DNA from 3 places in the Microbacterium sp. R1 genome. Region 2 is predicted to be linked to each of the others. Evidence: predicted binding sites of a transcription regulator. Region 2 holds the regulator's gene; each other region holds the start of a gene.
What was found. Region 2 encodes LexA, which represses DNA repair genes until DNA is damaged. Its sites were predicted from a motif close to TCGAACANNTGTTCGA; they were not measured.

Region 1 (7,388 bases), on a different contig from region 2:
GGCCCGAGACCGTCCTCGCCGAACAGCATGAACGCCGCGACATCGCGACGGGCATCACCCGGGTCGCGACATCAGGTGCGCTTCTCGCACTGGCGGGGGCGTGGCGCTTCATCGCGGAAGCGGGTTCCGGAACGACGCTCACGATCCAAGGCGACGGCGTAAACGCTTCCTATGAAGCCGTCTGGCGATACGGAGAGGTCGCGGTCGTCGGCGGGTGGCTGGCCCCGGCGGTCGAGATCGTGGCGTTCGTCCTGCTGCTCCTCGTGAGCGCGCAGCTGTGCCCACCGGGGCACGACGCGGAACCGGCGGACGCCGCCGAGCTCTCGATCGACCGGGAGACCGCGCAGTGACCCCGACCCCTCGACTGTCGATGGCGGACGACGGCAATCCGGCGCTCGACATCTACCGACAGCTCCGCGGCCTCATCGTCTCGGGGCAGCTCGGCGCCGGCGAGCGGCTGCCGACCGTGCGGCAGACGGCGAGCGACCTGGGAGTCGCGCCGGGAACCGCGGCACGGGCGTACAAGATGCTCGAAGGCGAGGGGCTCGTCGTCTCTCGCACGGCGGCGGGCACACGGGTCGCCGAGACAGCCGGTGTCCTTCCCGCTTCGGTGATCCGACGCATCCGCGAGCTGGTCGATGAAGCTGTCGCCGTGGAAGCGGATCCGGATGATGTGATCGACGTGCTCCGCACGGTCTGGCAGTCGCGCAAGGGTGTCCCCGCAGCCCCGTAGCCACCTCGACGCGGTCGATGCTTGATCGACGATCACCGGGCCCGGCCAGACTCTGACGGCCCTTCCTGACCCCGACGGCTCAGAACAGCGCGGGCTGCGGGACGTAGTCGCGCGCGGGGGCGCCGGCGTCGGGCGCGAGCTCGGCGAGCGTGGGCGGGTTCCACTTCGGATCGCGGTCCTTGTCGACGATCTGCGCTCTGATGCCCTCGACGAGGTCGGGATGCTCGTTCACGAACCACAGCACGCGGCGGTACTCGCCTTCCAACGCCGCGCGGAGCCCCGGCAGATCGCGCGCCTCGCGGACGGCGTCGAGCGTGACGGTCAAGCCGGTCGGCGCGAGATCTTCGAGCAGGTCGGCGGTCGCGGCGGCCTCGGCCGTGCCCTGCGCCTTCACGCGTTCGACGATCTCGCTCACGGTGGGGGCGGAGAAGGCCTCATCGATCCACGCGCGCGCATCCGGGAGCTGGGAGGGCTCAGGGGTCTCGTCGAACAGCAGCACGATCTCGCTGGGACCGGTGGGATCGGCACGGAAGGCGAGGGCCTCGCGCAACGCGTCCAGGCGGTCGGATGGCACGAAGTGATCCGCGAAGCCGAGGTACACGGCATCAGCGCCGCTCATGGTGGATCCGGTGAGACCGAAGTACTCGCCCAGGCGCCCAGGAGCGCGGCCGAGCAGCCAGGTCCCCCCGACGTCGGGAGTGAAACCGATGCGGGTCTCCGGCATGGCGAGCTTCGAACGCTCCGTGACGATGCGGATAGCCGCATGCCCGGCCAACCCGATGCCGCCACCCATCGTGATGCCGTCTGCCAGTGCCACCACGGGCTTGGGGTACTCCGCGATCATCGCGTTCAAGGCGTACTCGGCACGGAAGAACTCCGCGGTCTGATCGGCGTGACCCCCGACGATCTGCGCGTGCAGGGCCCGCACGTCACCGCCCGCGCACATGCCGCGCTCTCCTGCCCCGTCGATCAGCACGATCTGCACATCGGTATCGTCGCGCCAGGCATCCAAGGCCACGGTGAGGCTCTCGATCATGTCGACGTCGAGAGCGTTGATCGCCTCGGGACGGTTGAGGGTGAGTCGTCCGAGCGCGCCTTCGGTGCGGACGAGGACGCGGTCTGCAGCGTGGGATTCGGTCACGATCGCCAGGCTACCCCTTCCGGATGGGCGGTATTCCGCGCGAAATGCGGGATCCGACAGGCTTTTCCGGCAGGATAGGGAGGAACTGTTCAAATGCGACGAGAGGTCACGGATGCCTGAAGGACAGGTGCTCGAGTTCACGCACGTGACGAAGCGCTTCAATGAGGTGACCGCCGTCTCGGACTTCTCCGCGCGCGTGGAGCCCGGTGCCGTGACCGCCTTCCTCGGCCCGAACGGTGCCGGCAAGACCACCACGCTGCGGATCCTCCTCGGCCAGGTGCGCGCCACCTCGGGCACGGCGACCATCGGCGGTACGGCGTACGCCGAGCTGCGGCAGCCGTTGCGCACCATCGGATCCGTGCTCGAGGAGACGGTCTACCGCCCTCGACGCACCGCCGAGCGTCAGCTGACCATCGCCGCCAAGGCGAACGGCATCCCCCTGGCCCGCGTCGGCGAAGTGCTCTCCCTGGTCGGCCTCGAGGGTGAAGGCGGCTCCCGCATCGGGGGCTTCTCCCTCGGCATGCGTCAGCGGCTCAGCGTCGCCCACGCCCTGCTGGGCGATCCCGGCGCGCTCGTGTTCGACGAACCGGCCAACGGACTCGACCCCGAGGGAATCCGCTGGATGCGACTCCTGATGCGTCGCCTCGCGGACGAAGGGCGCACGGTCCTCGTGTCGTCGCACGTCCTCAGCGAAGTCGAGCAGGTCGCCGACAACGTGCTCGTGCTCTCGAAGGGCACGCTCGTGCTCTCCAGCGGGATCGAGACTCTCGCCGACCCCAAGGGCGGATCCGTCATCGTGGACGCCGCGGACCGTAGCTCGCTGACGACCGCGCTGCAGGAGGCCGGCTTCGACATCGAGGTGCTGCGTTCGGGCCTCACGGTGCGCGGCGGAGACGCCGGCACGGTGGGAGCGGTCGCCGCCGACGCGGGCATCGCCCTGAGCACCCTCGTCCAGCGAGGGCCGACACTCGAAGACGTCTTCATCGACCTGATGCGAGGTGGCCGGTTCGCCCCGAGCATCTCGGCGACGCCACCGCAGCTCGCTGCGACGGCCCCCGAAGACACCGCAGCGGAGGTCACCGCGGCGGAGGACATCGCTTCCGAAGACACCGCTTCCGAAGACACCGCAGCGGAGGTCACCGCGGCGGAGACCGCCGTGGCCGGGCCGGCTCCGGCCGACTCCGTGGTCGCGATCCCGGTGGCAGCCGCTGCCGCCTGGGCGGCTGAGGCCGCAGCCGCCCCTGCGGGCGAGGCCCCTGTCGACGACCTCGCCGCATCCGTGGACACGGGCGACCGCTCCGAGCACACGTCGGACGAATCGGACGTGCCTTCGTCCGACGCCTCGGCTTCGACGGACGAAGCTCCTGCCGCCGAACACGACGCGGAGCATGCGCAGGCCGAGCAGGCACCCTCCGAGGAGTCTCCGGAACGATCGTTCGATGAGATCCTGTTCGGCTCCGCCGCACCGGCCGAGGCAGCAGGCGATCAGGCAGCGGATCCGGCGAACGGAAACGAGCACCACAGCGGTGTCGAGGTCTTCGCCGATCTTCACGACGCACCCGAATCGACGCACACCGACGAGTCCGACGACCAGCTCGGCGCAGGCCCCACGGACGATGACGCTCTCGTGTCCACCTCTGACGAATCCGAATCCGAATCCGACTCCGACTCCTCCGACGATGTCGCTGCTGTCACCGCCGACGACGAGGATCCGCGCTCCGCGGCGGTGAGCTCCATGCTCGCGGCGGCTGCGCGCGCCTACTACGAGGACGAACCCAGGGATTACCCGCTGAGCGCCGAGAACCAGACGGCCGAGGAGCAGCACGGCGAGGGCGGCGTCTCCGACGAGGGCGCGCACTGGACCGTCGCATCCACCGGTGTCATCGACACGGTGCCGCTGGCCGCATCGACGGATTCCGGAGAGGCGGGCGACACCGCCGCATCCGAAGCCGAGGAGCCGGGCGCTGAGGAGTCCCCCACGGAGGAGTCGCCCACCGAGGAGTCTCTGCCCGACGGGTTCGGCGCTGACGAACACGGCACCGAGCAGTCCGGAACCGCCGACGCCGGTGCCGGCGAGCAGAGCGAGCCTGACGACGAACACCGTCACGACGAACACCGTCACGACGAGCACGGCCACGACGAACACGGTCGCAACTGAGCGACTCGGCTGACGAAGAACGCCCTCCGGCCTCTCGGCCCGGAGGGCGTTCCGCATTCAGAAGCGGGTCTACCGTGGATTCATAATCCTGAGCCGCCTCGCGTCAGGCAGGCCGAGGACGGATGACCGGACGACGGCGCCCCTTCGAGACCGGCACAGGCGCGGTCGCCACGATCTCCTCGACGTTGGCGGGCTCATCCGACACGTCGAGTCGCAGAGCCTGCGTGAGCGCGAGCCCGTGGCTCGTGGTGAGGATCAGACGGCGGTACTGCTCGTCGCCCTCGAGATCGATCACGACGCTCGGACGACGGCGACGGATCAGCACGAAGTCGAGGCTGCCCGCGGCCTTCCAGCTGCCGGCAGCGAGGACGCCGGGGATGTGCGTGCCGGGGTTCGGCACGCCGCGGAGCCAGGTCCAGGCATCTTCGGTCAGCTGCACCTTGGCGATGGTGTCGCGCGCGATCCGGAGGTTGTCACGGTGGAAGGTGGCGGCACGTTCGATCGGCGAGAGCACGACCTCCAGTTGCGTCTGGTCCAGCAACAACGTCACCATGTCCCCCAGTCTGCCAGCGTGGCCCTGCCAGTTGTCTGGAAGTTGCTCACAGGAACGCAACGATCCCTTGTCGATCAGCACCAGTCATCCACATCCCCTTCCTCTATTCGAACATATGTACTATACTCGACTCATGCCTCCCTCCACGAACGACATCGATCAGCGCGAGACGCTGCTCGACGCGTGGGTGGAGAAGCGCCGACGCATCGCGATCCTCGAGGCAGAAGCGTCTGCGCTGCTCGCCGATCGTCTGCGGCTGCAGGAAGAAGATGTCCACGAGCAGCCGCAGCACCGCGAGGCGATCCACCGCTCGATGATCGCCGAGTACTCGGCGGCCGGTCGCGTGTCGAAGGGCAGCATCGAGTACGCCTTCACAGACGCCCTCTTCCTCGAGGCCGAGCACCCGGTCGTCAGAGACGCGTTCCGACGCGGCGCGATCAGTGCGGCACACGTTCGAGAGATCGTGCGCGAGGGCGCCATCGTGCGGCAGGCCGTTCGCGATGGTCGAGCCGCCACCGAGGCGCTCACCCTGTACGACACTGCCGCACTCGTCGTCGCGGAGCAGGATTCTCCCGCACGCACCCGCGCGATGGTGCGCCGCGTCGCGTCGTCCCTCGCCTGCGAGACCGCGGTCGAGCGCCATCGGCGGGCATACGGGGAGCGGTCAGTCACGCTGCGGTCGCTCGACGACGGCCTCGCGCTGCTGCAGGTCGTGCTGCCGGAGCATCTCGCCCACGCGATCCTCGACCGACTGACCCGGCTCGCACAGCACGTCATCGCCACACGAGGCGACCATCCCTCTCCGGGCGATGACACACCGGCGCTGTCCTCGGACGACCTCGACTCGGGCGCCGATCGGGTCTTTCTGCAGGACCTGCGAGCCGACGACTCCCATCGCGAAGACCCTGTGCTCAACAGCCACCCGTACGACAGCGAGCCACCCTGCGGACCGGACACCGGCGACGCACGCGTCGACGCCCACGTCATCTTCGGCGACGGAGACACCTTCACGACGGATCCGTCACTCGGTGTCCCATCCGCCCCGACCGATGAGCGAGGCATCGATGCGGTCCGCACCGACCTGCTCAGCGACCTGCTCCTGACCACGGATCCCTCTGCCGCGGCGGGCACAGCTCTGGAGGGCATCCACGCCCGCATCCAGGTCACGATCGCTGCCGAGACGCTGGCCGGAATCGACGAACGGCCTGCCGAGCTCGACGGCATCGGTGCACTGCACCCCGACATCGCCCGCGACCTCGCCGGACGCAACGGCGGCTGGTCCCGCCTCTTCCTCGACCGCGCCGGCATCGTGACGGCCACAGCCGCCTACGCCCCGACGGCGGCGATGCGGCGGCATCTCCAGGCCAGAGACCAGCACTGTCGATTCCCCGGGTGCCGCACACCCGTCCACCGGTGTCAGATCGACCATAATCACGACCATGCGAAGGGCGGAGCGACGTCGATCGACAACCTGAGCCACTTCTGCGTCGGGCACCACGCGCTGAAGCATCCCGACATCGCCGAGAAGCACCGATGGCGCGCGAGACAGACCCCCGGCGGCGACATCGAGTGGACCAGCCCGCTCGGCCGGTGCTACACCGACGCATCACCGCGCCGCGTCATGTTCGTCTGACCGCGGTCCCGAACGAGCCCACACGGACGCGCGGTCACGAACGCGCGGTCCTGGGACGCGCCCTCACGAACGCACAGTCACCAACGCGCGGTTATGGACGAGCAGCTGCGGCCGCAGCGGCCGCGGCAGGAAGAGCGGCTTCGATCTGCTGCAGCTCGTCCTCACCGTGGGCCGCGGTCAAGAACCACGCCTCGAAGACGCTCGGGGGAAGCGCCACCCCCTGCTCACGCAGCGAGTGGAAGAACGGCGCGTAGCGGAACGACTCCTGAGCCTGAGCTTCGGCGTAGTCCCTCGGCGCCGACGCCCGGAACGAGGCGTTGAACAGGTTGCCCGCGGTGGCCACCGCGTGCGTCACGCCGGCGTCGGTGAGGGCCGCGTCGAGGGCGGTAGAGACTCGAAGAGATGCGGCGTCCACCGTCGCATAGACCTCCGGTGTCGCGAGCCGCAGCGTCGCGAGACCCGCTGCGACCGAGAGCGGATTCCCCGAGAGAGTGCCCGCCTGGTAGACCGGCCCGAGGGGAGCGAGCAGATCCATGACATCGGCTCGACCACCGAGCGCGGCCAGGGGCATGCCTCCACCGACAACCTTGCCGAACGTGAAGATGTCCGGCAGGTAGTCCTCGCCCGCAGCTGCCTGCAGACCCCAGAACCCTGCCGGGTGCACCCGGAATCCGGTGAGCACCTCATCGAGGATCATCAACGCTCCGTGGGCGTGGGCAGTCTCCGCGATCAGACGGTTGAAACCGGGCAGCGGGGCCACGACGCCCATGTTCGCGGCCGAGGCTTCGACGATGACCGCGGCGATGCGCTGGCCATGCTCCGCGAACACCGCAGCCAGCGCCTCGGGATCGTTGTACCCGATCACGAGCGTCTGCGCCGCGATCGGTGCCGGGACACCTGCCGACCCCGGAAGCGCGAGCGTCGCGACGCCGGAACCTGCTTCGGCGAGAAGGCCATCCGAATGCCCGTGATAGTGACCGGCGAACTTCACCAACAGGTCGCGACCCGTGGCGCCCCGCGCAAGGCGGATGGCCGTCATGGTCGCCTCAGTACCCGTGGAGACCAGACGCACGCGCTCGACAGGACGGATCTCGCCGAACCGCACACGGTCGGCGATCAACGCGGCGAGCTCGACCTCGCCCTCCGTCGGAGCGCCGAACGACAGGCCAC
Region 2 (7,388 bases):
ACGACGCCTCGAAATCGTGGGTCTCCGCGACGAGCATGCGCAGATCGGCGACCCCGTAGCGGCTGATCCCGGCAGCGAAGGCTCCGCCCCGCACCAGCGCCGACAGCACGGTCCAGCCGCCGGCCGACCCGCCGCGGATCGCGATCCGGTCGGGGTCGGCCAGGCCCGCGTCCGCCAGACCGCGGGCCGCGGCGATCACGTCGTCGACATCGACGATGCCCCACTGGCCGTCGAGACGTTCACGGTATGAGCGGCCGTACCCCGTGGATCCTCCGTAGTTCACGTCGAGCACGCCGATGCCGCGGCTCGTGTAGAACGCGATCGCCTCGGACGCCGCCCCGGTGACGTGCGCCGTCGGCCCCCCGTGCACGAGGACGATGTAGGGCGGGAGCTCGCGATCGGGAGCCGTCGCGTGCGGGTTCGCCGGCGGGTACGCGAACGCGTGCACCTCTCCGTGCGGGCCCTGGATCTCGATCGGCATCGCAGCGGGCATCCACTGCGGATCGACCGGTTCGCCGCCGCGCACCGCCACGGTGGCACCCGATACGACGTCGACGCACCACAGCCCGGCGTTCGCACGCGAACCGTTGCCGGAGAGGAGCACGCGGGTGCCGTCGACATCGTCGACGCTCACATGGCCGTCTCCGGGGAACGAGATGACGTCGACGCGGTCGTCGGCAGCATCATCGGTATCGATCACCACGACCTCGTCGCGCCCGTTCGTCCGGACGGCGACGACACGGCCGTCGTCGAGCAGCTGATACCAGCGGTTGCCGAGGACCCAGAGTCCATAGCCCGTGTCGGCGTCCGAGGGTGAGACCTGCCGTGCGGTGCCGACCGGGACCACACCGTCCAGGGAGATGCGCTGCAGGGCCCAGCGCCCACCCGGATCATCGGCGAAGATCAGCTCCGAGTCGCTCAGCCACTCCGGCTGCAGCGCCGCCCGTGAGGGGATCGTGCGCGGAGTATCCTCACCGACCTCGGCGACCTGCACGTGCGCGTCCTCCCACGGCATGCGGCCCCTGTCCCACGCGACCCACGCGGCGCGGGTGCCGTCGGGGGAGAGCGCGGGATGGGCGAAGAAGCCATCGCCCTGCACGATCACCGTGATCGCGGACGCATCCTCGGCTGCGGAGCCGTCGAGCGGGATCTCGACGATCGCTCGGAGATGCGGCGTGCGGGAGAGGTCTTCGCGCACGGCCAGCAGTCGACCGGACTGCACACGCAGGCCGCCGTGGGAGGGCCCGGGAGGGGTGAGAGCAACGGGCTCGCCTCCCACGCTCAGACGATGAACCCGCTGGTCGTTCGCGTCGACGAAGTAGAGCGTGCCGTGCTCGTCCGCCGTCCACGCACCCCCGCCGTACTCGTGCACACGTGAGCGTGCGCTCCAGGGGGAGGGGAGGATCTCGGCTCCGGAGGAGCTCCGCACCGTCACGCGGCCCTTCTGGGCCGGCACCGACTCGCCCCACCAGATCTCCGAGCCGACGAAACGGGCGCCGTCGATGCGCGGTGAAGACGCGGCGACCGAGGCGGCGGAGAACGGGGATGACCAGGAACCGTAAGGGGACGACGACATGTCTCGAGCCTATGCGGCGTCGCACCGCGTGTGCGGCCACGCCGTGGGCCCGACCACTGTCCGCGCTGACCGGATCGAGGGTCAGACGGCGCGGAGCACCGCCACGACCTTGCCGAGGACGACGGACTCGTCGCCGAGGATGGGTTCGAATGCCGAGTTGCGGGGGAGGAGCCAGGTGTGGCCGTCCCGGCGGCGCAGCACCTTGACCGTCGCCTCGCCATCGAGCATCGCCGCGACGATCTCGCCGTTCTCCGCGCTGTTCTGGGAGCGGACCACGACCCAGTCGCCGTCGCAGATGGCGGCGTCGATCATCGACTCGCCGGAGACCTTGAGCATGAACAGGTCGCCCTTGCCCACCAACTGACGGGGGAGCGGGAAGATCTCCTCGACCTGCTGATCCGCGGTGATCGGCACGCCGGCGGCGATCCGTCCCACCAGGGGGACGAGCGCGGCGTCGCCTACGGGAGTCGCGACGTCGGCCGGGTTCTCGGTGCTGGCGCCCGGCAGATCGATGAGCACCTCCATCGCCCTGGTCTTCCCCGGGTCGCGGCGCAGGTAGCCACTCAGCTCGAGCTGTCCGAGTTGATGGGTGACGCTGGAGAGGGACTTGAGACCGACGGCGTCTCCGATCTCGCGCATGCTCGGCGGATAGCCGTGGTTCGCGATCGAGTTCTGGATGACCTCGAGGATCGCCATCTGCTTCGGGCTGAGGCTCTTCCGGCGGCGCGTGCGCGGTGCCTCCGACTCGGCGGCAGAGTTCTCGCTCATGGTGCTCCTTCAGTGCGTGATCCGACGTCCCTCTTCGAATGTCGGAGGCCCGTGGTGGGGTGTCCTTATCGAAACCGTATCCGAGAATCGGGCCGATCTGGAAGATCTGTTCGAGCGTGTCGGCCTCTTTCCCCGGTGTGGTTTCGAAGAATACTTGACAGATGTTCGAACTCGAAGATATCTTCGGTACGTAGCTTCGCATTCCCGGCTCCCGGCCGAGTCGTGAATGCGAACGCTACGCCAACTTCCCCGGCAGCCTCACCGCTCCGGGACAGGCTAAGGAGCACCACATGAGCAGCATCGGCTTCAGCACCGCAGCAGTCATCCCGGCATCGCCCCGTCCTTCGACGAGACTCCGGCTGACGACGCGTGGTCGCGCTGTACTGCTCGCCCTGGCGTCGGTGCCCCTCGCCGCCGGCATCGCGTTCGCGGCGCTCAGCGGCGGCAGCGCGGTCGCGTCGGGTGCCGACACCGCACCCGCCGGCGTCGAGACCGTCACCGTCATGCCCGGTGACACGCTCTGGTCCATCGCCACCGGCGTCGCGCCCGACGCCGACCCGCGCGATGTGATCGGCGACATCAGCCGGATGAACCTGTTGCGCGGCGGGGAGCTGCAGATCGGGCAGACTCTGGCGATCCCGGCTCAGTACGCGCGCTGATCCGGCGGAGGGCTCAGACGAGGAGTTCCTGGGGCGGCGACTTTGCGTCATCAACCTCAAGCGCCGCCTAGCATGGGAAGGGTGACCCTCTCCCTCAACGATCTCCCGCTACGTGACGATCTCCGCGGATTGAAGCCATACGGTGCTCCACAGGCGCCGCTTCCCATCGCGCTCAACGTGAATGAGAACACGCATCCGATCCCCGATGCGGTGGCGAGCGACATCCTCGATGACATCGCCGTCGCGATCCGTGATGTCAACCGCTACCCGGATCGTGAGTTCACCACGCTTCGCGAGTCTTTCGCGGAGTACCTGGGCCACGGTCTCGTCCCCGAGCAGATCTGGGCGGGCAACGGGTCCAATGAGGTGCTCCAGCACATCCTGCAGGCCTTCGGAGGCCCTGGTCGCACGGCTTTCGGGTTCGCGCCGACCTATTCGATGTACCCGCTCATCGCGCAGGGCACCGGTGCGCGGTGGATCGCCGGTACGCGTCAGCCCGACTACACCATCACTCCGGAGGAGGCGGCCGAGCAGGTGCGGGCCGCCGAGCCGGACGTGGTCATCCTCTGCTCTCCCAACAACCCCACCGGCACGCCGCTCGGACTCGACGTCATCGAAGCGGTGTATGAGGCTGCCAGGGGCATAGTGATCGTCGACGAGGCCTACCAGGAGTTCGCGCCGCATGACGCGGTCTCCGCACTGACGCTGCTCGAGGGGCGGCCGCGTCTGGCCGTCTCGCGCACGATGAGCAAGGCCTTCGCGTTCGCCGGAGCCCGTGTCGGGTATCTCGCGGCCGACCCGGCGTTCATCGACGCGCTGCGGTTGGTGCGTCTGCCGTACCACCTGAGCGCACTCACCCAGGCGGCGGCCATCGCGGCGCTGCGCAATGCCGACGTCATGCTCGGCATGGTCGAGGAGATCGTCGAGCAGCGCGACCGCATCACGGCGACTCTCGAGGCGCTGGGTTACCAGCCGCACGAATCCTGGTCGAACTTCGTGCTGTTCGGTGGAGTCTCCGACCCGAAGGCCACCTGGCAGCAGCTGTACGACCAGGGGGTGCTGGTACGCGATGTCGGCATCCCAGGACACCTGAGGGTGAGCGCGGGCACCGAGGCCGAGACCACCGCGTTCCTTGATGCTCTTGCCTCGATAGGATCGGCTTCATGAGCACTTCCGCACCGACCCCGCGCACCGCGAGCCGTGTGCGCCGCACGTCGGAGTCCACCGTCGAGCTCGAGCTGAACCTCGACGGGACCGGCGTGAGCCACATCGACACCTCGGTGCCCTTCTTCGACCACATGCTCACGGCGTTCGCGAAGCACTCGCTGACCGACCTCACCGTGCGCGCCTCGGGTGACACCCACATCGACGCACACCACACCGTGGAAGACGTCTCGATCGTGCTCGGACAGGCGATCCTCGAAGCCCTCGGCGACAAGTCCGGCATCTCCCGGTACGGAGACGCCCTCGTCCCCCTCGACGAGGCGCTCGCGCAGGCCGTGGTCGACATCTCGGGCCGCCCGTACCTCGTGCACACGGGGGAGCCCGAGGGGTTCGAGCACCACCTGATCGGCGGACACTTCACAGGGTCGCTCGTCCGCCACTCCTTCGAAGCCATCACGTTCAATGCCGCTCTCACGGTGCACGTGCGTGTGCTCGGCGGCCGCGACCCGCACCACATCGCGGAAGCGGAGTACAAGGCGTTCGCGCGTGCGTTCCGTCAGGCGAAGGCGCTGGATCCGCTCGTCGACGGCATTCCGTCCACCAAGGGCGCGCTGTGACGTCGGCTCCTCGCGTCGCGGTGTTCGACTACGAGTCGGGCAACGTCCACTCGGCCGTCAAGGCTCTCGTGGCTGCCGGTGCCGACGCCGTGCTGACGCGCGACCGTACCACCGCCCTCGAGGCGGACGGCCTGGTCGTTCCCGGCGTCGGCGCGTTCCAGGCGGTTCGCGATGCCCTGCGTGCGCACGGAGGCGACGAGATCATCGACCGCCGTCTGGCCGGTGGCCGTCCCGTCCTCGGCATCTGCGTCGGGATGCAGGTGCTGTTCGAGCACGGCGTCGAGCGTGGGCGTGATACCGCAGGGCTCGGAGAGTGGCCCGGAGCCGTCACCGAGCTCAACGCGCCGGTGCTTCCGCACATGGGCTGGAACACCGTCGCGCCCGGTTCCGACAGCGTGCTCTTCCGCGGCATCGAGCAGGAGCGCTTCTACTTCGTGCACTCCTACGCCGCCCAGTCCTGGCAGCTCGAGGTCATTCCGCCGTTCCCGGAACCCGTCCTGACCTGGACGACCTACGGCGATCCCTTCCTCGCCGCCGTGGAGAACGGCCCGCTGTCGGCGACGCAGTTCCACCCGGAGAAGTCCGGCGAAGCAGGTATCCAGCTGCTGCGCAACTGGGTCGAGAGTCTCTGACGACGCCCGCCGGCGTCACCCGTTTTGTTCCCCGCCGCCCGGCGGACTACCCTCGGTTCTCGTGCCCGCACCGGGCCGAAGAGCTTCCCGATCCAAGGACCCCATGAACGACTTCGCGCAGTCCCCCTCGCTCACGCTCCTTCCCGCGGTCGATGTCGCCGGGGGCAAGGCCGTCCGACTGACTCAGGGCGAGGCCGGAACCGAGACCAGCTATGGCGACCCGTTGGACGCCGCAGGGGAGTGGGTGTCGCAGGGCGCCTCCTGGATCCACCTGGTCGACCTCGACGCGGCCTTCGGTCGGGGCAGCAACGCGCCGATCCTGCGCAAGGTCATCAAGCAGTTCAAGGGCGTGAACATCGAGCTTTCGGGTGGTATCCGCGACGACGCGACGCTGGAGGCGGCTCTGGAGAGCGGCGCGACGCGGATCAACCTGGGCACGGCGGCGCTGGAGAATCCGGAGTGGGCTGCCGACGTGATCGGCCGTTACGGCGAGGCGATCGCCGTCGGTCTCGATGTGCGCGGAACGACGCTCGCCGCCCGCGGATGGACCAAGGAGGGCGGGGACCTCTGGGAGGTGCTCGACCGCCTCGAAGACGCCGGCTGCAGCCGCTACGTGGTCACCGACGTCACGAAGGACGGAACCCTCCGCGGTCCGAACCTCGACCTTCTCCGTGAGGTCACCTCTCGCACCCCGAAGCCGGTGGTCGCGTCAGGCGGCATCTCGAGCCTGGACGACATCGCCGCGCTCCGCGACCTCGTGCCGTTGGGCGTCGAGGGCGCGATCGTCGGCAAGGCACTCTACGCCGGCGCCTTCACGCTGGCTGAGGCACTGGATGTCGCAGGAGACTGACGCGCACGCGTGCGGCCCCGAGCCGCACAACCACGGCGATTCAGCAGGCGTCCCGTGGGAGGGGCGCAGCTTCGAGTCGAATCCGCACGCCGCGGACGACGGTTCCGCCGACCCCGCGCTGCTGGCGGCGCTGCTGCGCTTCCGCGCCGGCCAGGGCAGCCAGTCCGAGGTCGTCGACGCCTTCCGTGCCGCCCGTGTGCTGGTGCCCCTCATCGCGGAGAAGGGGGAGGAGGGGATCGCCCCCAACGGCCTCACCGTTGACAAGACGCAGGAGCTCTCCATCGTCACGGTCGCGGCTCCGGATGGTCGGCGCGTGCAGCCGGTGTTCTCGTCGGTCCAGGCGATGCAGGCGTGGGACCCGACGGCGCGACCCATCCCCGTCGAGGCTATCCGCGCGGCGCTGGCCGCCTCGTCGGAGGACACCGACCTGATCGTGCTCGACCCGACGTCCGACACCGAGTTCGTCATCCGGCGTCCTGCCGTGTGGGCGATCGCTCAGGAGCAGCGCTGGGAGCCGAGCTTCCTGTCGACCGAGGTGTTCACGGCGCTGCAGGAGAGCGTGGCCCACGAACTGGCCGTCATCGACGTGGCTGTGGCTTCCGGGGACCCCGACGCCCGTCTGCGCGGGCCCGAGCTCATCGTGGTCCTCGAGCTGGTCGACGGACTCGAACGCGAGGTGCTCGACGCCGTGCTCTCGCGTCTCGCGTCTCGCTGGGCATCGGACGACCGGATCGCCGTGCTCGTCGACTCCCTCACCGTGAAGCTCCGCCGCAGCGCCTGAATCGCTTCGCTACGCTCGGGGACATGCCCCGGACTCTGTTGCGAGCCCTCGCCGCCGTCGTGCTGCTCGGAGGCGCCGTCGCCGGCACTTCCGGCTGCGTGGTCAACGCGTGCCCGGCGATCGCCTACATCAGCACGGTCGTCGTCGACGTGAGCGCCTTCCCGGCGGCGACCGACCTCCAGTTCTGCGCGGACGGGCAGTGCTCACCGGGGCCGGGGGAGGATGCGAGCTCGTCCGCGAACTTGTTCTCGGCGTCTCCGTCGGCCGACGGCACGTGGAGCATGTCCTTCGACATGTCCACGCCCGACCTGGTCGACATCCGGTTGTTCGATGCGCAGGGT
Region 3 (7,388 bases), on a different contig from region 2:
GTCGAGATACGGGCCGGTGCATCCGCAGGTCGCACTGGAGATGGCAGACGGCGTCAGACGCGTCGTCGGCGTCGACGGCGAGGCTGCCGATGTGGGGGTGTCCACGACCGGGATCGCCGGACCGGTGTCTCCGGACGGGCAGCCCGTCGGCACGGTGCACATCGGCGTCGTCACCCCCGCGGCATCGCGGACCAGGGCGTTTCTCTTCGTCGGCGACCGGGAATCGATCCGGGCGCAGACGGTGGACGCGGCACTCCAGGAGATGCTCGCCCTGCTCTCGGAATAGCAGAGCCCTGCGGCTGGTTGTCTCTGATGTGCTCACACGTAAACCACAGAGTGCAGGAGTAGATTCTGTGCACGCCAGGGGTACTAGACTGGCTGTCTCATCGGGGGAGACCTCGAGCGAACACATGGGGAGGAGGTTCCGATGATTCTTGTACGACAGGAAATCGGCGATGTGCTGAGGGACTTCCGCCTGCAGAAGGGGCGTACGCTCCGGCAGGTCGCCAGCAAGGCATCGGTCGCACTCGGCTACCTCAGCGAGGTGGAGCGCGGTCAGAAAGAGGCTTCGAGCGAGATCCTCGCCTCGGTCGCAGACGCTCTCGACGTCCCCATCTCGACGATCATGCGCGAAGTCGGTGACCGCATTTCGGTGCTCGAGGGCATTCAGGTCTTCCCTGACGTCGTTCCCGACGACCTCGTGGCGTCGGTCGAGCCTCAGCTCTCGCTGCACTGACCCCCGAATGGGGTGGTGATGCGTCGTAGCGAGTTCCTTCGCGCCGTCGAGACCGAGTTCGGGCTGAGGGCTTCCTCTCTGGTCAACGACCTCGGCCTGAGTGCCGTAGGTGGGCGTACCGCTCTCGAAGCTCTCGCCGACGGCACGCCGCCGCGAGACATCTGGCTGGCGCTGTGCGCGGAGATGGACGTTCCCGAGGACAGGCGCCACGGAGTCGGACGGCAGGAGCCGCGGCGGCGCTGACCGACGCCGTCCGCCCGCTACGGAACACGACACTCCATTTGCGGCGTGTCGTCGAAGATCCGTTCGAAGCGGGCGTAGTCTTCTGCACAAGTGGTCCAGAGCGTTTGTTCTGCACTGTATGTGAGATCGTCGCACCGATGTCGGTGGTCCCTCCTACGGTGGAAACAAGCCGAAGAGCCATTACGCCTTGTCGGAGAGTTTCTCCCAACCGGAAGAGCCGCGACAGCCTACAGGCGGCATCACGCGCGCAGAAGGAGCACATCATGCCATCACCCGCCGACCGCGAGAAGTCCCTCGAGACCGCCCTCGCTCAGATCGACCGCCAGTTCGGAAAGGGCTCGGTCATGCGGCTGGGCAGCGATGAGCGTGCCCCTGTGGCCGTCATCCCGACCGGCTCCATCGCCCTCGACGTCGCCCTCGGCGTGGGAGGACTGCCGCGTGGCCGAATCGTAGAGATCTACGGACCGGAGTCCTCGGGTAAGACGACTCTCACGCTGCACGCGATCGCCAACGCTCAGCGCGCCGGGGGAATCGCGGCGTTCATCGATGCCGAGCACGCGCTCGACCCCGACTATGCCGCGAAGCTGGGCGTCGACATCGATGCTCTCCTGGTGTCGCAGCCCGACACCGGTGAGCAGGCGCTCGAGATCGCCGACATGCTGGTGCGCTCCGGAGCTATCGACCTCATCGTCATCGACTCCGTCGCGGCGCTCGTGCCTCGTGCCGAGATCGAGGGCGAGATGGGCGACTCGCACGTGGGTCTGCAGGCGCGACTCATGTCGCAGGCCCTTCGTAAGCTCACCGGTGGTCTGAACCAGACCAACACCACCATGATCTTCATCAACCAGCTGCGTGAGAAGATCGGCGTCTTCTTCGGTTCCCCCGAGACCACCGCCGGCGGTAAGGCGCTGAAGTTCTACGCCTCGGTCCGCATGGACATCCGTCGTATCGAGACGCTGAAGGACGGAACCGATGCCGTCGGAAACCGCACCAGGGTCAAGGTCGTGAAGAACAAGATGGCGCCGCCGTTCAAGCAGGCGGAGTTCGACATCCTCTACGGCGTCGGCATCTCCCGCGAAGGCAGCCTGATCGACTTCGGCGTCGAACACGCCATCGTGAAGAAGTCGGGTTCCTGGTACACCTATGACGGTGATCAGCTGGGTCAGGGCAAGGAGAACGCACGCACGTTCCTGCTCAATAACCCCGACATCGCTCTGGCTATCGAGACGCAGATCAAGCAGAAGCTCGGTATCGGCGGGCCGTCCGCTGCCCCGGCCGCTGCCGATGAGCTCGCAGAGCGTCGTCCGGCCTGATGAACGACTCGCGTGGGGGCGATCCAGACCGGATCGCCCCCATCATCCCCCTCTTCGGCGGAACAGCGAAGAAACCAGGAGCGACGCCTTCCACGCCGGTCACGCAGTACGGCGAATCAGCGACACTGCCATCATCGCGAGGCGACGGGGATGCGGTCTGGCGTACGACCTGGGACTCTCCTCCAGGCGACCCTGCTTCCATCGACACAGCCGACGATGCAGCTCACACGGGAACCCCGAGTGAGCGCCATCCGGCGCGCGGGCGCAGGGATCCCTCCGGCGCCAGGAGCTCTCATCCCTCGCGGTCGGCTCCCAGGCTCCGCGCGCTCGACGCGACGGAAGGAGACGGCGCGACTCAGCAAGAGGCGTCACACGATGAGATCCGGGTCGCGGCCGAGGAGTCGCTCCTGCGAAAGCTGCGAGCCCGGTCGTTGTCGATCTCTGAAGCCCGGCAGGTGCTGCGTGGTGCGGGCCTCGATGGCAGTGCGATCAGCGATGTGATCGAGGACTTCTGCCGTCGTGGTTACCTCGATGATGCGGCCCTGGCCGGCGTCCTCGTGAGGTCGGGAGTGGATCGAAAGGGGCAGGGGAGAGTCGCTCTGTCTCGCGCGCTCGCTCAGCGGGGGATTCCGCGTGAGGTCATCGATAGCGCGCTCGAAGAGCTTCCGGACGACGACGACGAACGCGCGCTGGAGTTCGCCCGCACCAAGGCGCGGTCGATGACTCGACTCGACCCCGACGCGGCGCTCCGTCGTCTGGTGGGACAGCTTTCTCGTCGTGGCTACAACGGAGCGGTCGCCATGAAGGCGGCGAAGGTCGCGCTGCGCGAGGCTTCGTTCGGCGGAGCGACCTCAGGGGTGCGGTTCGTCGATTCCGACTGAGCAGTGAGCGCCGCTTCCGCACGGAAACGGCTCGTACAATGGGGTGATCATGACTATCCCGCGCAGCGAACCGACGATCATCGGCGCGTCGTCGGCAGCCGTCGACGTCGACGGCCGACAGCGATCGTATGAAGTACGCACCTTCGGGTGCCAGATGAACGTGCACGACTCGGAGCGCCTCTCGGGCTCGTTGGAGAGCGCAGGTTACGTCAGGGCAGTCGACGGTGCGGAAGCCGATGTGGTGATCATCAACACCTGCGCGGTCCGCGACAACGCCGCAGGCAAGCTCTACGGCACACTCGGCCATCTCGCGTCGGTCAAGCGCCGCAAAGACGGGATGCAGATCGCCGTCGGCGGCTGCCTCGCACAGATGGACAAGCAGGCTGTGCTCGACAAGGCGCCGTGGGTCGATGTCGTCTTCGGCACCCACAACATGGGTTCCCTTCCGGGGCTGCTCGAGCGCGCCCGCCACAACGGGGATGCCGAACTCGAGATCCTCGAGTCGCTCGAAGTGTTCCCCTCAACCTTGCCTACGAAGCGAGACTCGGCGCACAGCGGCTGGGTGTCGATCTCGGTCGGGTGCAACAACACCTGCACGTTCTGCATCGTGCCCAGCCTGCGCGGCAAGGAGAAGGACCGTCGTCCCGGCGACATCCTGAACGAGATCCGGCTTCTGGTCGAAGACGGTGCGATCGAGGTCACGCTTCTCGGGCAGAACGTGAATTCCTACGGCGTCGAATTCGGCGATCGACAGGCGTTCGGCAAGCTCCTGCGCGCGGCCGGTGAGATCGAAGGCCTCGAGCGCGTCCGATTCACCAGCCCGCACCCCGCAGCCTTCACGGATGACGTGATCGATGCCATGGCGGAGACTCCGAACGTCATGCCGCAGCTTCACATGCCGTTGCAGTCGGGGAGCGATCGCATCCTCAAAGCGATGCGACGTTCCTACCGCAGTGAGCGCTTCCTCGGGATCCTCGACCGCGTCCGCGCGCGCATCCCGAACGCCGCCATCACGACCGACATCATCGTCGGGTTCCCGTGGGAGACCGAGGAGGACTTCGAAGACACCATGCGTGTCGTCGAGCAGGCTCGTTTCTCCAGCGCCTTCACCTTCCAGTACTCGATCCGCGAAGGCACGCCTGCGGCGACCATGGAGGACCAGGTTCCGAAGGACATAGTCCAGGCGCGCTACAACCGCCTGATCGCCCTTCAGGAGCGCATCTCGCTGGAAGAGAACCAGAAGCAGGTGGGTCGGCAGATCGAGGTTCTCGTCTCCACGGGTGAGGGCAAGAAGGACACCGAGACCCACCGGCTCACCGGTCGCGCGGAGGACAACAGACTCGTGCACTTCGAGGTGACACCGGGGTCGGACCTTCCTCGTCCAGGAGACGTCGTCACCGTGACGGTGACCCATGGAGCTCCGTTCCACCTGCTCGCAGACGACCCGACGGGAGCGCCTCTCAAGATCCGTCGCACTCGAGGCGGAGACGCCTGGGACCGTTCGCAGTCGGAGTCGTGCGCCGTACCCGCTCCGAGCGGCAGCGGCGAGAAGAAGGCTGTGTCACTCGGGCTTCCGACACTGCGCGTCGGGGTGTGACCGAACCTCGCCTCTGGGCGATCGTCGGGGCGACCGGTACCGGGAAGAGCGACCTCGCGATAGAGCTGGCCGAGGCGCTGCGAGCCCGAGGGAACCCGGCTGAGATCGTGAACGCCGATGCCATGCAGCTCTACCGCGGCATGGACATCGGCACAGCGAAGGTGTCGTCGGCGGAGAGGCGGGGGATCCCGCATCATCTCTTCGACGAGCTCGATGTCGATGAGGACGCGGCTGTCGCGTGGTATCAGCCCCGAGCGCGCGCCGCCGTGGAGGACATCCACCGCCGCGGGGGTGATGCGATCCTCGTCGGTGGCTCGGGCCTGTACGTGTCGAGCGTCGTCTACGACTTCCGTTTCCCGCCGCGGGACACGGCGCTGCGCGAGCGCCTCGAGCAGGAGTTCGAGTTGCTCGGAGCCGCGATCATGATCGAGCGGCTGCGCGGGCTGGATCCCGAAGCGGCCGACCGTGTCGATCCGCGCAACCCCCGCCGCGTCATCCGCGCTCTCGAGGTGCTGGAACAGGGGAGCGCGACCCATGGTGCGGCGCTGCCCGACACGCCAGTGCTGTGGCACCCGCACACAAGACTGATCGGACTCCGCGTCGATCGCCCCGCACTGGTGGAGCGCCTCGACGCCAGGGTCGAGCGCATGTGGGCCGAAGGTCTGCCGGACGAGGTCGCCGGGCTGCGCTCCCGCGGGCTCGAGCGCGGAGGAACAGCGCCGCGCGCCATCGGCTACGCGCAGGCGTTGGACCAGCTCGACGGTCGTCTCACGCAGGACGAGGCCATCGCGCAGACCCAGGCCCTCACGCGGCGATACGCCCGTCGACAGGTGTCGTGGTTCAAGCGGTATCCCGACCTCGAGTGGTGGGACGCCCCCGCGGAGGTTGCTGCGCTCCTCTCGTCCTGATCTGCGCTGTCGGTGGCCTGCGATGTCGGTAGTCCCTGACAGTCTCGATGGATGACGACTCACTTCTACACCGCATCCAGCCTCGACGGATTCATCGCCACCGACGAGCATTCGCTGGACTGGTTGCTCACGCAGGACATCGACCAGGACGGACCGATGGCCTACACGGGGTTCGAGCGGAACATCGGCGCCCTGGCGATGGGGGCCTCGACGTATGAATGGGTGATGCGCCACGAAGAGGGGCGTTGGGGATACTCGCAACCCACGTGGGTGTTCACTCACCGCGAGCTCGATCTGCCCACGGGCGCAGACGTGCGGCTGACCCAGGCCGACGTCCGGACGGTGCATTCTCAGATGGAGGAGGCCGCCGGAGGAAAAGACCTCTGGGTCGTCGGTGGGGGAGACCTGGCAGGCCAGTTCGCCGATGCCGGACTGCTCGACGAGGTCTGGGTGCAGTACGCCCCCGTGACGCTCGGTTCTGGCGCCCCGCTGCTTCCGCGCAGGCTCGACCTCGAACTGCTGGAGGTGGCACGCAATCGCAACTTCCTCTGCGGGCGCTATCGGGTTGCTCGCGACGGGCGTTCGTGACGGGAGCTGCTCTTCACGATCCCTAGACTGGAGCCATGGTCGCATTCACCAAGGGTCACGGCACGGGCAACGATTTCATCATCATCGCCGACCCCGACGCCGAGCTCGACCTCACCGTCGAGCAGGTCGCGGTGCTGTGCAATCGTCATTTCGGCATCGGTGCCGACGGGATTCTCCGTGTCGTGAGGTCCTCGGCCATCCCCGAGGGGGTGGCGACTCTGGAGGAGGAGCCACAGGCGGAGTGGTTCATGGACTACCGCAATGCGGACGGATCGATCGCCGAGATGTGCGGGAACGGTGTCCGCGTGTTCGCCCACTACCTCGTGCGCTCAGGTCTGGCGACGATCGAACCCGGCTCCACACTGCCGATCGGGACGAGGGCGGGCGTGCGCGATGTCACGCGAAGCGCTACCGGATACCAGGTCGATCTCGGGCGCTGGAAGCTCTCCGGCGATGACCCGCTGGTTCGTGTCGATGGCCTGTCCGTGACACGACCGGGACTCGGTATCGACGTCGGCAACCCGCACGTCGTGGTCGCCCTCGCCTCGGAGGCCGAGCTCGCGTCACTCGAGTTGCACAGGGCGCCCGATCTCGAACCTCCGCTCCCCGAGGGCGCGAACATCGAGTTCGTGGTTCCGGGTGAGCCGCTCGTGCGCGATGGAATCGGTCACGTGAGCATGCGGGTGTTCGAGCGTGGTGTGGGGGAGACCCTCAGCTGTGGCACGGGTGTCGCCGCGACGGCACTCGCGGTCAGGCACTGGGCGGGAGCGAACGCTCCGAGCAACTGGCAGGTCGAGGTGCCTGGAGGTACGCTCGGCGTTCGCATGTTCCCCGCAGAAGACGGCGAGCACGTCGCCCTGTCGGGGCCGGCGCAACTCGTCTTCCAGGGCGAGGTCGACCTCGTCTGACGGCTCCGTCCGGCCATCGCGCGGATCGACTCGGCCTCGGTCTGCTCAGCTGAGGAGAATCGGCTCCGTCGGCGGGTTTCCGTGCTTTCGCACCTTGAGGATGCGGTATCCCTTGCCCGTGGCGGTTCGGAACACGCTGTAGCCGGGGTGGAACGTCGATCCGATCCAGCGCTGGAGAGAATCGGCTCCGAGGTTGCGCTGCACGACCAGCCAG

Region 1: a site for LexA is predicted at 4,693-4,708, ahead of ILP86_RS01850 (HNH endonuclease signature motif containing protein). Genes of this name have one in related genera too.
Region 3: a site for LexA is predicted at 1,031-1,046, ahead of recA (recombinase RecA). Genes of this name have one in related genera too.

What each region holds. Positions count from the first base shown of each region.
Region 1 covers NZ_JADDUD010000001.1:387,717-395,104, reverse strand. The annotation lists gene ILP86_RS01875 (hypothetical protein) at 1-350, shown strand, start outside; gene ILP86_RS01870 (GntR family transcriptional regulator) at 347-733, shown strand; gene ILP86_RS01865 (enoyl-CoA hydratase/isomerase family protein) at 813-1,874, opposite strand; gene ILP86_RS01860 (ATP-binding cassette domain-containing protein) at 1,987-4,032, shown strand; gene ILP86_RS01855 (hypothetical protein) at 4,136-4,585, opposite strand; gene ILP86_RS01850 (HNH endonuclease signature motif containing protein) at 4,719-6,218, shown strand; gene ILP86_RS01845 (glutamate-1-semialdehyde 2,1-aminomutase) at 6,310-7,388, opposite strand, start outside.
Region 2 covers NZ_JADDUD010000005.1:32,903-40,290, reverse strand. The annotation lists gene ILP86_RS17065 (prolyl oligopeptidase family serine peptidase) at 1-1,576, opposite strand, end outside; gene lexA (transcriptional repressor LexA) at 1,658-2,344, opposite strand; gene ILP86_RS17055 (LysM peptidoglycan-binding domain-containing protein) at 2,635-3,003, shown strand; gene ILP86_RS17050 (histidinol-phosphate transaminase) at 3,085-4,170, shown strand; gene hisB (imidazoleglycerol-phosphate dehydratase HisB) at 4,167-4,784, shown strand; gene hisH (imidazole glycerol phosphate synthase subunit HisH) at 4,781-5,416, shown strand; gene priA (bifunctional 1-(5-phosphoribosyl)-5-((5-phosphoribosylamino)methylideneamino)imidazole-4-carboxamide isomerase/phosphoribosylanthranilate isomerase PriA) at 5,520-6,266, shown strand; gene ILP86_RS17030 (SseB family protein) at 6,250-7,047, shown strand; gene ILP86_RS17025 (hypothetical protein) at 7,071-7,388, shown strand, end outside.
Region 3 covers NZ_JADDUD010000001.1:1,653,035-1,660,422, forward strand. The annotation lists gene ILP86_RS08145 (CinA family protein) at 1-286, shown strand, start outside; gene ILP86_RS08150 (helix-turn-helix domain-containing protein) at 428-736, shown strand; gene ILP86_RS08155 (DUF3046 domain-containing protein) at 755-979, shown strand; gene recA (recombinase RecA) at 1,243-2,292, shown strand; gene ILP86_RS19595 (regulatory protein RecX) at 2,724-3,173, shown strand; gene miaB (tRNA (N6-isopentenyl adenosine(37)-C2)-methylthiotransferase MiaB) at 3,223-4,770, shown strand; gene miaA (tRNA (adenosine(37)-N6)-dimethylallyltransferase MiaA) at 4,767-5,678, shown strand; gene ILP86_RS08180 (dihydrofolate reductase family protein) at 5,730-6,266, shown strand; gene dapF (diaminopimelate epimerase) at 6,302-7,174, shown strand; gene ILP86_RS08190 (class I SAM-dependent methyltransferase) at 7,220-7,388, opposite strand, start outside.